DNA from 2 places in the Pseudalkalibacillus sp. R45 genome. Region 1 is predicted to be linked to the other one. Evidence: a T-box and tRNA genes for the amino acid it is inferred to sense, from the RefSeq annotation. Region 1 holds a T-box; the other holds one or more tRNA genes.
What was found. The T-box of region 1 lies ahead of serS (serine--tRNA ligase). A T-box ahead of a tRNA ligase gene usually reads a tRNA of that ligase, here a tRNA-Ser.
Positions count from the first base shown of each region.

Region 2: it has a tRNA-Ser gene. The T-box ahead of serS (serine--tRNA ligase) is inferred to sense a tRNA for this amino acid. The anticodon was not compared.

Region 1 covers NZ_JBQQCL010000028.1:962-8,392, reverse strand. Annotated here, with positions in the region: gene serS (serine--tRNA ligase) at 240-1,517, opposite strand; T-box leader at 1,798-2,022, opposite strand; gene pdxT (pyridoxal 5'-phosphate synthase glutaminase subunit PdxT) at 2,062-2,655, opposite strand; gene pdxS (pyridoxal 5'-phosphate synthase lyase subunit PdxS) at 2,680-3,564, opposite strand; gene ACTWQL_RS23380 (D-alanyl-D-alanine carboxypeptidase family protein) at 3,833-5,179, opposite strand; gene guaB (IMP dehydrogenase) at 5,351-6,808, opposite strand; gene ACTWQL_RS23370 (YaaC family protein) at 6,945-7,431, shown strand, end outside.
Region 2 covers NZ_JBQQCL010000013.1:86,568-95,578, forward strand. Annotated here, with positions in the region: gene ACTWQL_RS18715 (STAS domain-containing protein) at 1-586, shown strand, start outside; gene ACTWQL_RS18720 (STAS domain-containing protein) at 599-955, shown strand; gene ACTWQL_RS18725 (anti-sigma regulatory factor) at 958-1,359, shown strand; gene ACTWQL_RS18730 (PP2C family protein-serine/threonine phosphatase) at 1,373-2,383, shown strand; gene ACTWQL_RS18735 (STAS domain-containing protein) at 2,446-2,781, shown strand; gene rsbW (anti-sigma B factor RsbW) at 2,778-3,251, shown strand; gene sigB (RNA polymerase sigma factor SigB) at 3,217-4,014, shown strand; gene ACTWQL_RS18750 (PP2C family serine/threonine-protein phosphatase) at 4,007-4,609, shown strand; gene ACTWQL_RS18755 (Tex family protein) at 4,750-6,903, shown strand; gene cmpA (cortex morphogenetic protein CmpA) at 6,928-7,041, opposite strand; gene ACTWQL_RS18765 (SprT family protein) at 7,183-7,632, shown strand; tRNA gene ACTWQL_RS18770 (tRNA-Asn) at 7,807-7,881, shown strand; tRNA gene ACTWQL_RS18775 (tRNA-Ser) at 7,885-7,975, shown strand; tRNA gene ACTWQL_RS18780 (tRNA-Glu) at 8,004-8,078, shown strand; tRNA gene ACTWQL_RS18785 (tRNA-Asp) at 8,141-8,216, shown strand; tRNA gene ACTWQL_RS18790 (tRNA-Gln) at 8,249-8,323, shown strand; tRNA gene ACTWQL_RS18795 (tRNA-Lys) at 8,328-8,403, shown strand; tRNA gene ACTWQL_RS18800 (tRNA-Leu) at 8,412-8,497, shown strand; tRNA gene ACTWQL_RS18805 (tRNA-Leu) at 8,563-8,648, shown strand; tRNA gene ACTWQL_RS18810 (tRNA-Arg) at 8,678-8,754, shown strand; tRNA gene ACTWQL_RS18815 (tRNA-Pro) at 8,759-8,835, shown strand; tRNA gene ACTWQL_RS18820 (tRNA-Gly) at 8,844-8,917, shown strand; tRNA gene ACTWQL_RS18825 (tRNA-Ile) at 8,928-9,004, shown strand.

The DNA of each region.
Region 1 (7,431 bases):
GTCAAAAAGCTCAGGTAAGGAAGAATTAGAGGACACCAGATCCCTTATTTAACAGAAATCAAGCTCATAAGGGTCCGTTATAGTCAAATAGCGGAACAGATGTCCTCTAATTTTTAAAACTCCCTCAATTTTGCACCAATAGCGGAATATTTGTCCTCTAATTTTAAAAATGATGCCTGCCGCAAGAGATAGCAGACATTTGAAAACGAGGTGAAACTCCTTGGTTTTCTTGTTGTCCTTTACTTAGATATGACTGCCTTATTCCTCATATATGGACGCAGGACTTCCGGAATTTCGACAGATCCATCTTCTTGCTGATAGTTCTCTAAAATCGCAGCAACAGTACGTCCAATTGCTAGTCCAGATCCATTCAATGTATGCACATACTCTGGTTTCGCCTTCGGTTCACGTCGGAAACGGATGTTTGCACGACGTGCTTGGAAATCTTCGAAATTACTGCAAGAAGAAATTTCACGATAGGTTTCATAGCTTGGAATCCAAACTTCGATATCGTACTTTTTCGCTGCCGTAAAGCCTAGATCTCCTGTGCACATGCTCATCACACGGTATGGAAGCTTCAAGAGCTGCAACACTTTTTCAGCGTGACCTGTCAGCGTTTCAAGCTGCTCATAAGAATTCTCAGGCTTCACAAAGTGTACAAGCTCAACCTTATTGAATTGGTGGTGACGGATGAGCCCTCGTGTATCACGTCCTGCAGACCCCGCCTCTGAACGGAAACATGCACTGAAAGCTACATACGCTTTTGGAAGGTCTTTTAAAGACAAAATCTCATCTCGGTGTAAATTTGTCACTGGTACTTCCGCAGTCGGAATCAAGAAATAATCCTCTTCACGGATTTTGAATGCATCCTCTTCAAATTTCGGTAGTTGACCAGTACCAGTCATGCTGTCGCGATTGACGAGGTATGGTGGTAACAATTCCGTGTAACCGTGCTGATCTTCATGCAAGTCCATCATGAAATTGATCAGCGCGCGCTCAAGGCGAGCACCAAGACCCTTATAAAAAGCAAAACGGCTGCCTGTTACTTTCGCTGCTCTTTCAAAGTCCACGATGTCTAAATCAACTGCAACGTCCCAGTGAGGTTTTGGTTCAAAATCAAACTTCCTGATCTCGCCCCAATCACGGTCAACGACATTATCCTCTTCATCTTCCCCGATTGGAGCAGATTCATGAGGGATGTTCGGTAGAGTAAGCATGATACTCTGAAGTTTTTCTTCAACCTGACGGAGTTCCTCATCAAACGCTTTAATCTTTTCTCCGACTTCACGCATTTCTTTAATCAGCTGATCAGCATCCTTTTTTTCACGTTTAAATTCAGCGACCATTTTAGATACATTGTTACGCTCACTTTTGAGTTGTTCCGTTTTGTTGATTAACTCGCGTCGTTTTTCATCTAGCTCTTGAAACTGATCAAGTCCAGAAATATCTTCTCCACGAGTAGAAAGCTTTTCTTTTACCTCATCAAAATTATCACGAACAAATTTCAAATCCAACATCATGTATTCCTCCTTTTATAATAATTGTCAATGTTGTTGTACCACTAAAATCGAAGTTTATCACCCATCTACTAGAAACGACGAAATGCGAAGTTATCACCCGCTTAACTAGACGGGTTAGAAACGAGTAGTTCGAGGCACGCGGTTTTAAGGACCGGAGGCGTATGTTGTTAATACGGTGAGGACCTCTAAAACCAAGTAACGACGAAATGCGAAGTTTATCACCCGTCTAGAATAGAAAAACTCCCGTCCCACCATGAATGTATATATCACACACATGGATAGGGACGAGAGCTAACCCGCGTTGCCACCCTAGTTGTACCACCACAAAGATGGTACCACTCAAGTAATGTAACGGTTACGAACCGAAAATACATACTGAGGTTTCTCACCCGTTCCGCATTTTACTCAAGGATGGATTCACAAGTTTCTTTGACCGATTTGCACCAACCATCGGCTCTCTTTACAAAGAATTCATGCTACTAGTTCCTGTCAACATTCGATCTGAAAATGTGTTAGTAGTAATTTACACTATTTCAAAATGTTATGCAACTGTTTTCTTCAACTCTTCTATCATTTCGACAAAATAGCCGTGCATTCTGTGATCATCTGTCAATTCCGGATGGAACGCACAGGATAGAAAACGTCCCTGGCGAGCAGCAACAATTTTATCCTGGAAAGTTGCCAATACTTCAACTTCCGGCCCAACAGATTCGATATAAGGAGCGCGGATGAAGACGCCGATATAGTCTTCTTCTCCTTTAAGCCCTTTGATTGTCAAAGGTACTTCAAAGCTTTCACGTTGACGGCCGAATCCGTTACGGTGAACACGCATGTCCATCACTTCAAGATGACCATGCTCTTGACCGATGATATCCTTTGCCATCAAAATCAATCCTGCACAAGTCCCGAAAACCGGTTTGCCAGATTTAGCGAAATCCTGTAAAGGCTTGAACATTTCATATTTATCGATCAATCGACGCATCGTTGTACTTTCTCCACCAGGTACGACAAGCCCGTCGATCTCATTAAGATCCTCTACACGTTTGACAATTTTAACGTTTGCCCCACTCTCTTCAAGTGATCGAGCATGTTCACGGACTGCTCCTTGAAGGGCAAGAATACCAACTGTGACCATTCTATGCTGTCTCCTTTACGCTTCTTACCAACCACGGTCTTGCATACGCTCTGATGGTTGTAGAGAAGAAATCTCGACACCTTTCATAGCTGTTCCAAGACCTTTAGACAATTTAGCGATTAAATCATAATCTTGATAATGAGTTGTCGCTTCGACAATAGCACGAGCGAACTTCTCAGGGTTATCAGACTTGAAAATTCCAGAGCCTACGAATACGCCATCTGCTCCAAGTTCCATCATCAATGCTGCGTCTGCTGGAGATGCGACACCGCCTGCAGCGAAGTTGACGACTGGAAGTCTTCCCTCTTTTTTGATTTGAAGGAGAATTTCATATGGAGCACCAAGGTTTTTCGCTTCTGTCATAAGCTCGTCCTCACTCATACCGACCACTTTCTTGACTTGTGATTGGATCAGACGCATATGACGAACAGCTTCGACAATATTACCTGTTCCTGGCTCACCTTTCGTACGAAGCATAGAAGCACCTTCACCGATACGACGAGTTGCTTCGCCAAGGTCACGTGCACCACATACGAATGGTACAGTGAAGTCACGCTTGTTCAAGTGGAAAACTTCATCTGCAGGAGTCAAAACTTCACTCTCATCAATATAGTCAGCACCAAGTGCCTCGAGTACACGCGCTTCGACAATATGTCCGATACGTGCTTTCGCCATTACCGGGATCGAAACCGCATTGATGACTTCCTCAACGATTGTTGGATCTGCCATACGCGCCACTCCGCCAGCTGCACGAATATCTGCAGGAACACGTTCAAGCGCCATTACAGCAACAGCACCTGCTTCTTCAGCGATTTTCGCTTGCTCTGCATTGACAACGTCCATGATGACGCCGCCTTTTTGCATTTCTGCCATTCCACGTTTTACACGATCAGTACCTGTTTGTACCATGTATAATTCCCCCTATCAGTAGGTGTAATTTAGGTGTATTTCATTGATTCTTAAATCCTACACTATTGTATCACTTTTCAACACTCATGCCTATAAAGACACTACGTTTATACTTACTTAATCTATTGGTAATGTTTGTTTATGATAGACACTTATTCATATTTGTTGATTTTTTCGTATTTCACTGTTAAAGAAAATCTTATGATCATGAAAAGGTTATAGAAAAAGAACTGACCCGTTAGAGTCAGCCTCTTTTTATGCATTTCGTTTAAAACAGTCCTTTGATCCCATCGACGACATTTGACCAGATGTCACCGAAAAATCCACCGATACCGCGCATCATCAGCACGAACCAGTTTGCTTTTTCGACATCTGCTTGGGCAACAATCGGAACACTTGCTTTTTTCTTAGCAGTTTCATTTATGTAGCCATAGTCATCTTTCCCGGAATAAGTGAGTGACAACGTCCCGACTTGGTCCCCTTTTTTAATAGGTGCAGTCAATTGTCCCTTTTTATTCAATGCTTTTTTATCCCATGTTGCCTTTGGTTTATATTTCTCTTCATCACCATTGGCGATCACAGCTGATAGAGCGTCCGTCGCCTTGACTTCCACTTCTTTTTCTTTCCCTTTTGTGACAGGTAAAGTCGCCTTATCTTCCACTTCATAATTCGCTTTTACAAGTTCTTGTTTTTGAAAATTGTTGAACCCGTAATCCAAAAGCTTTTTGGTCTCTTCAAATCTTGAATTATATGAATCAGCTTTCATGACAACTGAAATCAGACGCATTCCATTTCTTTGCGCAGTTCCTGTAAAAGAGTAACCTGCAAGTTCAGTGGAACCAGTCTTCAAGCCATCAATCCCTTGATAGGCAAGTCCGTATCCTTGAGGATTACCTGGAATCATCCAGTTCCAGTTGATCATACGGTTCGCATCATCTGTACCCTCACGGAAAGTTTTTTCAGGTATTTTCGCCGTATCAAGAACTTCAGGATAGTCTTGCAACAGATGATATGCTAATTTCGCCGTGTCACGAGCTGACATCATATTCATAGCATCAGCATCGCCTTTCGGGTGTTCACCCTTCAGGTCACTGTTATTCAGTCCGGTACTGTTGACGAATTCATATTTTTCCAAACCAAGTTCTTTCGCCTTATCATTCATCATGTCGACGAAGTTCGCTTCAGATCCTGCAATCGTTTCTGCAATCGCCATTGTAGCCCCGTTTGCAGAATAAATGGCAGCAGCTTCGAATAGTTCTTTGATTGTGTAATCTGGATCTGCATCTTTACGGAGCCAAACATTCGACAAACTTGAATCTTGAGAAACTTTATGTGCACGATCACTTATTTTAACGGGCGTATCCCAGCTAATTTCTCCATTTTCAATTGCTTCTAAAACTAAGTATTCCGTCATCATTTTCGTCATGCTTGCTGGTGGCAGCATTAGATCTGCGTTCTTTTCAAACAAAATCTTTCCTGTTTCCGCATCAAGCAGAATGGCAGATTCAGCCTCCATTTGCAAGTCCGGAGCAGCATACCCTGTATTTGCATTTGATGTAACGACTCCAGTGACTACAAGTAATATGGCTAACGTGATGATGACTGTTCGTTTCATTCGGTTTACCAACCTTTTTGCACCTCCAACCCTAAATACAACAAAGGTTATTGTACCATAACAAAATCTAAAAAAATAGACAGTGGAAGACCCACTGTCTGAAAAAAATCGAAAATAGTAAATTCATCGTATCTTTTATAACAATTGTGTGACTAACGTCATGCTGGTTCGTTAGACAGAATAGTTTGGTGCTTCTTTCGTAATTTGCACATCATGTGGATGACTTTCTCGAAGTCCAGCATTTGTAATGCGAGTAAACATCGCATTTTCTCGAAGTTCGTCAATTGAAGGTGTGCCGCAGTATCCCATACCTGAACGTAGCCCGCCGACAAGCTGGTGGATTGAATCCGCCAGCGGTCCTTTATAAGGGACCCGTCCTTCAATTCCTTCTGGTACAAGCTTTTGGTTATTTTCTTGGAAATAACGGTCACGGCTTCCTCGCTCCATCGCGCCAATCGAGCCCATACCTCGGTAAACCTTGAACTGACGTCCTTGATAGATTTCCCGCTCACCTGGACTTTCATCGACTCCTGCAAGCAAGCTTCCCAGCATGACTGCATGTCCGCCCGCCGCAAGTGCTTTGACAAGGTCACCTGAGAATTTGATTCCGCCGTCGGCAATAATTGGAACACCATGTTTCCTTGCTTCTGTCGCACATTCATATACGGCTGTGACCTGAGGGACACCCACTCCTGCAACGACCCGGGTTGTACAGATCGATCCTGGTCCAATTCCGACTTTCACGACATCAACTCCAGCTTCAATCAAGTCACGAGTACCTTCAGCCGTCGCAACGTTCCCTGCTATGATGGTAACCTCAGGATAAGCGTCTTTAATTTCCTTCACTTTTTGCAATACACCTTCGGAATGACCATGTGCAGTATCAATGACAAGTGCATCGACTCCAGCTTCTACAAGCTTTTTTACACGCATCATCGCATCTGCTGTCACACCGACTGCAGCTCCGGCTAACAGCCTTCCATGCTGATCTTTTGCGGAATTCGGGAATTCAATCACTTTTTCAATATCCTTGATGGTGATGAGACCCTTCAACACACCGTTTTCATCAACGAGTGGGAGCTTTTCGATACGGTGCTCTTGAAGGATTTCCTCTGCTTCCTTCAATGTCGTTCCAACAGAAGCTGTGACGAGGTTCTCATGGGTCATTACATCACTGATTTTAATGGAATAGTCCTGGATGAAACGCATGTCACGATTGGTAATGATCCCGACGAGCTTGCGATTTTCATCCACGATCGGAACACCGGAAATACGGTATTTCCCCATCAGGTGCTCTGCATCAAACACTTGACGTTCTGGAGTGAGATAAAATGGATTGGTGATGACACCAGATTCTGAACGTTTGACACGATCCACATGTTCCGCCTGTTCTTCAATCGACATGTTTTTATGGATGATTCCAAGTCCACCTTGACGTGCCATCGCAATCGCCATTTTCGATTCCGTCACTGTATCCATCCCTGCACTGATGATCGGTACGTTCAATTTGACGTTTTCAGATAGCTGTGTTTTTACTGAAACATCCCTAGGAAGTACAGATGATTTAGCAGGAACAAGCAAAACATCATCAAACGTTAGTCCTTCTCGTGCAAATTTTTCTTCCCACATAAGTCCCACTCTCCTTTTATCGTTTAAAATATTATTTGTAGATTAACAATGGGGTAAACTACTGTCAAGAATGTAGTAATAAGTTCGACTTTTCTCAAAATTTGCGCTATATGGATGTGAACTCATGGAGATGTCAATGGATGAATGGAAAAGCTACGATCAGTTTCTAAGTGCCTCATCCACACAGCGATATCTGAAGGGATGCTATCAACGTTCATCTTCAAAATTGTCGAGCGATGAACTGAGTTACCGTAACTGTTATAGCTTTATTTATTACCTAACACATGGGAAGCGATATTTCGATTTATGTAAAAGTTCACCGATGGAACTCCAGCCGGTCCTTTTATATTATGGGATGGTACAATTGATCAAATGCTGTCTGCTGACAGTCGATCCTTACTACCCCGAATCAACGGCATTATTGGCACATGGGGTCACGACTCGAAAAAGGAAAAAACAAAATTATTTATTTTTACAGGATGAGATCAAAGTACAAAGGAATGGATTGTTCCCTTATTTTTCAGAACAACTATTCCAATTGGAGACAATTGAAGGGGACAAGTTTCAGATGCAGGAACTTCTTAGCCACGTTCCTGAGATGGATGACTTGTTTCGACAAATCA
Region 2 (9,011 bases), on a different contig from region 1:
GCCGTTGAGTTATGTGACGAAGGGACTGCAGGCTTTTCGTCGAATTGGATTAAAAGCGATCGTTAATGAAAAAGAAAACATAGATGATGTAATGGATACATTCGAACTTTTTGATCGTTCGATAGACAAGCTTTATGAAAAGATCGTCACATACTCCACGCAAAACTGGAAAGATACAATTTCTGTTCAGAAGAAAGCTTTGCTTGAGCTGTCGGCACCTCTTATTCCTGTGTTTGAAAGCATTAGTGTGATGCCATTGATCGGTACGATTGACACCGAAAGGGCGAAGCTGATCATGGAAAACCTTTTGGATGGTGTCATAACAAACCGCTCAGAAGTGGTATTGATCGATATAACTGGTGTACCAGTCGTAGATACGATGGTTGCGCATCATATCATCCAAGCAGCAGAAGCCGTTCGGTTAATTGGATCGAAATGTATCCTCGTCGGAATCCGTCCGGAAATCGCACAGACAATCGTTAACCTTGGCATTGATTTAAGTGAATTCCCTACAAGAAGCACTCTTCTTAAAGGAATTGAAGCTGCATTAGAACTTACGAACAAAAAAATAGAATCGTTATCCTAGGGGGGACTATGGATGAGAGTGCCAATTCTCAAGTTACATGAGTATTTATTGATATCGATTCAGGTTGAACTTGATGATAAGACCGCTTTGCAATTTCAGGAAGACCTATTAAGTAAAATCCATGACACTGGAGCCAAGGGGATTGTTATAGACCTCACATCGGTCGATATGGTCGATTCCTTCATTGCAAAAGTACTTGGTGATGTCGTCAAAATGTCTAATTTGATGGGGGCGAGAGTCGTATTGACAGGTATACAACCACCTGTAGCAATTACACTGATCGACCTCGGTATCAATATGAGGGATGTACCGACAGCACTAGACCTAGAACAAGGATTAGATAAATTACAACAGGACTTGGAGGGATGAGTATGGCCGTCCAATCCTGTGTAGATGTACGAAACGAATGGGATATAGTCAGTGCACGTCAGTTAGGTAGGGACTTAGCGAAAGATCTAGGTTTTTCAAGTGTAGATCAAGCCAGAATTACGACAGCGATATCCGAATTAGCAAGAAATATATATCTATATGCAGGGAACGGAAAAATTTGTATCGAGCCGATTGAAGAAGGTAACCGCAGGGGTCTTCGGATTGTTGCGAATGATACCGGACCTGGTATTCAGGATATACGTAAAGTAATGGAAGATGGGTATACAACATCTGGAGGACTGGGAGCTGGTCTGCCAGGCGTGAAGAGACTGATGGATGAATTTGCAATCCAATCTACAGTAGATGTAGGAACAGAAATATATATTACCAAATGGCTCCGCTAGGAGGATCGCAATGTTGGGGGATAAAGGTTTATTAGTAGAAAGGTATGAGCAGTTCTTATCTGCTTATTTAAGTGGTAGAACAGAACAAGCCCTATATAAAGCACAACAATTCAGCCGGAAAATGATTGAACAGAACATCTCCCCTGAAGAAGTGATCAATATTCACTATACTGTGCTCGAATCTCTGAACGGGGATATTCCCGAACAGGTAAAGGATTCATTTGATTTCTTAATAGAAGTCATGATGGGATATGGCATGGCTTACCGAGAGCATCAAATACTCCGTGACAAACAATTAGCCCTTGAATCTGAAATAGAGGTAGCCGCGAGCATGCAGCAGACTCTTCTTCAAGGGGATGTTCCTAAGGTAGATGGACTTGATATAGGTGTAATTAGTAAAGCAGCTAAGAAAATGAGCGGAGATTACTATCACTTCGTACAAAACAGTCCAGAATCGATTAGCGTGGCTGTTGCAGACGTCATCGGCAAGGGAGTACCCGCTGCCCTTTGTATGTCGATGATCAAATATGCGATGGACAGTTTACCGGAACAACAGAACCACCCAAGTATCGTACTTGAAAACTTAAATCGTGTTGTGGAACAGAACGTTGATCCCACAATGTTTATTACGATGTTTTATGGTCATTATAATACAGACCTCCATCGCTTTTTTTATGCGGGTGCCGGTCATGAGCCAGGGTTTTATTATAATGCACTAACAGATGATTTCGAAGAATTCACCGCAAAAGGGCTTGTTCTAGGTATTTCACGGAATACAAAATACAAACAATATGAAAAGAAGATCGAAGCTGGTGATATGATCATCATGCTTTCGGATGGTGTAACAGAGTGTCGGACCAGCAGTGGTTTTATTTCTAGAGATGAAGTGGTTTCGTTGATTCGTTCCCACATGCATTTATCACCACAAGAAATCGTAGATAATGTCTATGCTGAACTTGAACAATTACAGGAATTTGAATTAAGGGATGATTTTACCTTAATTATTTTGAAAAGAACGGTTTAGCCTTAGTTAAGTTGTGGTATTGATAAAGTAATGCATTCCTATACACAAGGGGGAAGTCGAAGATGAATTTACAGATTAAGAAGAATGAAACGGATACTCATATAGATGAATTAGTATTAGTGGGTGAGGTAGATGCGTATACTGCACCTAAACTGAAAGAGACATTGTTGGAAGCTACACAAAAGCCAGACCAGCAAGTCGTCGTCGATCTCAGCGGAGTCCAATATATGGACAGTACGGGGCTAGGTGTTTTCGTAGGCGCGCTAAAATCCTCACAACAATATGGCAGTACTCTGACTCTCACTGGTATGACCGACCGAGTTGAAAGATTATTTGAAATCACAGGTCTTACAGAAGTGATGAACATCGAGAATAACCAGGAGGAGGAGGCGCGATGAGTGACGTTATCGAAATGGTGATTCCGGCCAAGCCCGATTATGTTGGTGTAGCAAGACTGACGGTTTCTGGCATAGCAAGTAGAATGGGTTATACATTTGACGAAATCGAAGACATTAAAATAGCGGTTTCTGAAGCAATTACAAATGCAGTGAATCATGCATACGGCTCAAAGGATGAGGGTGAAATCCGCCTTTCTTACGGTATGTTTGATGATAAACTCGAAATTACTGTCATGGATAAAGGAAAAAGTTTCGATTTAGAAGCGACAAAACTAAGTACCGGTCCAGTAAACGGTAAACCTGTCGAGCAAATTAACGAAGGAGGGTTGGGTCTTTTCTTGATTGAAACGCTAATGGATAAAGTTAATATTAGCGATGAAGCAGGAGTGGTAGTCATGATGACGAAATACCTAAACAGAGATGGGGTGGATGAAAGTGTCGACCAATACAAGTCAGCCCCGTCACAATAAGGACTTCGTCTATGAGTTATTAGAACAACTACGAGAAGACCCGGAGAACCAAGAAATCCAAACGACACTTGTCGAACATTATCAGGACCTGGTCCATTCGCTTGCGCGGAAATTTTCGAAAGGGAAAAGCATCCACGATGACTTAGTGCAGGTAGGCATGATCGGTCTACTGGCTGCTTTTCGACGTTATGACCCTGAATTCGGAAGAAGTTTCGAGTCATTCGCAGTTCCAACCATCATTGGTGAAATCAAGCGTTTCATCCGTGATAAGACCTGGAGTGTCCATGTCCCGAGAAGGATCAAGGAACTTAGTCCACGAATCAAACGAGCTGTTGAAGAGCTTACCAATGAACTTCAGCGTTCACCAAGAGTCGAGGAGATTGCGGAACACCTAGACTCTTCAGAAGAAGAAATCCTGGAAACGATGGAAATGGGCAAGAGTTATCAAGCCCTTTCAGTCGATAGCTCGATTGAAGCTGACCAGGAAGGAAGTACGGTCACTCTCCTGGATCTTGTAGGAAGTACCGAAAGCGGTTATGAACAAACAGATCAGCGTATGCTATTGCAAAAGGCTTTTCATGTATTGTCAGAACGAGAACAACAGATATTACAATGCACTTACTTTGAAAATTTAAGCCAAAAAGAAACAGGTAAACGCTTGGATATTTCACAGATGCATGTATCGAGATTACAGCGCAGAGCACTTGAAAAGTTGAAGGATGCTATACGTGTCGATCCTTCGGAGGCACTGAATCATGATTGAGAATAATGTCCACCATCATGTAGACTGGAGCACCTTCCAACGTTCCAAAGTGGAAGGACAATGTAACGGTGACAGCTATTTTGCAAAAGAAACCGATGAATACTTTGTCTGCGTTGTTGCGGACGGTTTGGGAAGCGGCCAGGCGGCACATGAGGCTTCCACTAAAACTGTTCTAATCGTTGAAGAGCATCATGACAAAGATATCCATACCTTGATGGAGCTTTGCAACGAATCTCTTCAATATACACGAGGAGCAGTATTGACGATTTTCAAAGTTCATTTTCAGAAAAACTTGCTTGAATATTGCGGCGTAGGCAATATCCGCCTCATTATCGGCTTGCCCTCCGGAAAACTGGTTCATGCGATTCCAAAATCTGGTTTTCTTTCAGGTAAACCTGTGAATTTTGATGTGAGAGAAATCCAATATCAAGCAGGATCCATGTTCATTGCCTATTCTGATGGTGTTGAACTATCCTCGCCAGATAAACGGAATGTCATGAAGTCAAGAAATCCAAGAGTGGCAGCCAGTTATTTACGCCAAAAATGCAGTACAGTAGCTGATGATATGACATTCGTAATAGGGAAAGTCACTTAAAAGAGTTTTCTCGTATATGGGAGAGCTCTTTTTTGTGTAGCGCAAACATTTGTGTGGTGTGAAGTATAGAGCTAAGATTACAAAGGTGCCACTTATTTGGTAAACTTGTACGTATATCAGTATTACAAGGAGGAGCAAGTTTGGAGACCAACACAGAACTTATTTTGCAAGTATCAAAAGAAACCCGATTATCTCAAAAGTATATTAAAAATATCATCGAACTTCTTGAAGAGGGAAATACGGTCCCATTCATCGCAAGATACCGAAAAGAATTGACAGGTGCAGCAGATGAAGTACAGATCCGCAATGTCTCGGAAAGCTGGGAATATAAACGGAATCTTGAAAAGCGAAAAGAAGAAGTACTTCGATTAATTGAAGAACAAGATAAATTGACAGATGAATTGAAATCGGAAATACATAAAGCCGCCAAACTCCAACAGGTTGAAGATCTATACCGCCCATATAAGCAAAAGAAACGCACGCGTGCTACAACAGCTAAAGAAAAAGGACTGGAACCACTAGCAGAACTGATTCTGGATCAAAAAAGCGGTGTGGATATTGAGGTAGAAGCTCAGTCTTTCATCTCTGAAGAAAAAGGTATCCTAAGCACAGAAGAAGCTATTCAAGGTGCGGAAGATATTATTGCTGAAAGGGTATCGGATGATTCCGATAACCGTGCATGGATCCGTTCGCTTACTTTTCAGGAAGGCATGGTGGAAACGAAGCTGAAAGGAAAAGAGGAACCTGAAGACAAGACCTATGAAATGTATTATGACTATCAGGAGCCTGTAAAGAAAATCGTTCCTCACCGAACGTTAGCCGTTAATCGCGGGGAAAAAGAAGACGTTTTGAAGGTGTCGATTGCTGCTCCTTCCGATAAAATTTTAAGAAAACTGAACAATAAGTATGTGAAAGGATCATCATCAGCTGAATACATCGAACGTTCAATAGCAGACAGCTATAAGCGGTTGATTGCTCCTTCAATCGAGCGTGATATACGGAACGAATTGACGGAAATTGCAGATGAACAGGCGATTCGTATTTTTTCTGAAAACCTCAGACACCTTTTATTACAGCCCCCATTGAAAGGTAAGGTAGCGTTAGGCGTCGATCCAGGTTATCGGACGGGTTGTAAGCTGGCTGTGGTCGATGAAACCGGTAAAACATTAGCGATTGATGTCATGTATCCCACTCCACCGCGTTCGGATATTGAAAAGGCGAAAGCGATTTTGAAAAAGATGATCGAACGCCATGATGTGGAAATTGTTGCGATCGGAAACGGAACAGGCTCCAGGGAAACGGAACAATTCGTCGCCGACCTGATCAAAGAGATGGAGCGTCCATTGGCATACCTGATCGTCAATGAAGCTGGAGCAAGCGTCTACTCTGCGTCAGACATCGCTCGTCAAGAATTCCCTGAACTGAAGGTCGAAGAGCGCAGTGCGGTATCCATCGCAAGAAGGTTGCAGGATCCATTGTCTGAGCTCGTAAAAATCGACCCCAAGTCAATCGGGGTAGGACAATATCAGCATGACGTTTCACAAAAGCGTTTGAATGAATCCCTTACATTCGTCGTGGAAACAGTGGTCAACCAGGTCGGAGTCAACGTAAACACAGCTTCTTCATCCTTGTTGCAATACGTCGCCGGCCTATCGAAGGTTGTCGCAAATAATGTTGTCCAAAAAAGAGAAGAAGAAGGAAAGTTCACAAGCAGGACTCAACTGAAAAAGATCCCTCGTCTAGGAGCTAAAACGTACGAACAGTGTATCGGTTTCTTAAGGATCATTGAAGGGAAGAATCCGCTGGACCAAACCCCGATCCACCCCGAAACCTACGACGATACCCGAAAGCTTTTGAGCTTATTGGATGTGACCGAACAAGAAATCGGTACGGATGAAATCAAGGAAAAGCTCCAGTCGATTGAGCTAAAAGAGTACGCAGAGAGATTGGATATTGGGGAACTGACGTTGAAGGATATTGTCGATGCACTTGTAAAACCGTCAAGAGACCCCCGTGATGAAGTGACTAAGCCTTTATTAAAGACGGATGTCTTGAAAATGGAAGACCTGAAGGAAGGAATGGAACTTGAAGGAACCGTCCGCAATGTCGTTGACTTCGGGGCTTTTGTGGACATTGGAGTCAAGCAAGACGGCCTGGTCCATATATCTAAACTTAGTAAAAATTATGTGAAGCACCCGATGAATGTCGTTCATGTCGGGCAAGTTGTAAAAGTCTGGGTGGAACAGGTGAACGTGGATAAACAACGGATCGCCTTGACGATGGTAACCAATTAAGGAATACACAAAAAGCACTGCTTGTTAAGAGCAGTGTTTTTTTCTGTAAAAAAACCAACATTGGTTCAATAATTTGATTTGATAACGGTCTTTGTTGAAATACGCATTCCTTAACTGCTTTTTAAACCAGTAAGGCACGATGAGCCCCTCCCCAAATTTCCTTAATGGTGGTTATTAGTCTATGTGAGAAGGCTTGCCTTTGTTCGTGTCAGACTGTTTACTTTTCATTTTGAAGAACCTTTGGCAAAATTGAGATAGCAACGAAAAGGATTGAACGAAATGGACACAAACGAATTGCAACAATTAGTGGAAAACATATCAAATGAATTTTTCGATCGGCCTTTCAAGCATAAAGCGAGGTTCAATAATCGACTCAAGACGACCGGCGGCCGCTATCTCTTGAAGAGCCACGATCTCGAATTCAACAGAAAGCAGCTTGATATTCATGGGCTCGACGAATTCATCGGCATTATCAAGCATGAACTTTGCCACTACCACCTCCATTTGATGAAAAAAGGTTATCGGCACCGTGATCAGGATTTTAAAGAGTTATTAAAACAAGTCGGCGGCAGTCGATATTGCCAGATCATCCCTGGTGAGCGAAGACAGGAACCGATCAAATACATCTATCTATGTGGAAAATGCGGCCAGCAATATCCGCGCAAACGAAGAGTCGATACACGCAAGTTCGTATGCGGAAAATGCAACGGAAAGTTAAATCTAAAATAGTATTGACTAACAAAAATGATTATGTTACTTTAATTAAGTCGCTATAGAGGCAAGCTCTTAAAATACGACAAAGTCACATAAATATAAGATGCTTTTTTGTGAAAAAAGTTATTGACTTCATCGTTCGTGTGTTGTACAATGTTTATTGTCGCTAAAAAACGAAACGCACATTATTCCACAGTAGCTCAGTGGTAGAGCTATCGGCTGTTAACCGATCGGTCGCAGGTTCGAGTCCTGCCTGTGGAGCCATACGGAGAAGTACCCAAGTGGCTGAAGGGGCGCCCCTGCTAAGGGTGTAGGTCGTGTAAGCGGCGCGAGGGTTCAAATCCCTCCTTCTCCGCCATTCAAGTTCAATTTAAAACTTTAAGCTCGGCCCCTTGGTCAAGTGGTTAAGACACCGCCCTTTCACGGCGGTAACACGGGTTCGAATCCCGTAGGGGTCACCATTTTATTTTTAACCCAATTTGATTGGTGAATGTAAGTTTCGCCACAAATTATTCAACTGAATGGACCCGTGGTGTAGGGGTTAACATGCCTGCCTGTCACGCAGGAGATCGCCGGTTCGAATCCGGTCGGGTCCGCCATTTATAAACTTAAAAAATGTATTGTTATGCGATGGGCTATAGCCAAGCGGTAAGGCAACGGACTTTGACTCCGTCATGCGTTGGTTCGAATCCAGCTAGCCCAGCCATAATGAGCCATTAGCTCAGTTGGTAGAGCATCTGACTTTTAATCAGAGGGTCGAAGGTTCGAGTCCTTCATGGCTCACCACTTTTTTTGCGGGTGTGGCGGAATTGGCAGACGCGCTAGACTTAGGATCTAGTGTCCTTGCGACGTGGGGGTTCAAGTCCCTCCACCCGCACCATACTTATAATTGGTGCAATGTCTACATTTGAAGGTGCATCACTAGTTTTGGAAATCAACAATTTAGCGGTCGTGGCGGAATGGCAGACGCGCTAGCTTGAGGGGCTAGTGGGTGTATACCCGTGGAGGTTCGAGTCCTCTCGACCGCACCATAAATTCTCAACTCCATATATTCATTTATGCGCCCGTAGCTCAATTGGATAGAGCGTCTGACTACGGATCAGAAGGTTAGGGGTTCGACTCCTCTCGGGCGCGCCATATACGGGAAGTGGCTCAGCTTGGTAGAGCACCTGGTTTGGGACCAGGGGGTCGCAGGTTCAAATCCTGTCTTCCCGACCATTATATTTGCGGGTGTAGTTTAGTGGTAAAACAAGAGCCTTCCAAGCTCTGGTCGTGAGTTCGATTCTCATCACCCGCTCCATTCTTTCAATGGGCCTATAGCTCAGCTGGTTAGAGCGCACGCCTGATAAGCGTGAGGTCGGTGGTTCGAGTCCACTTAGGCCCACCATTAACAA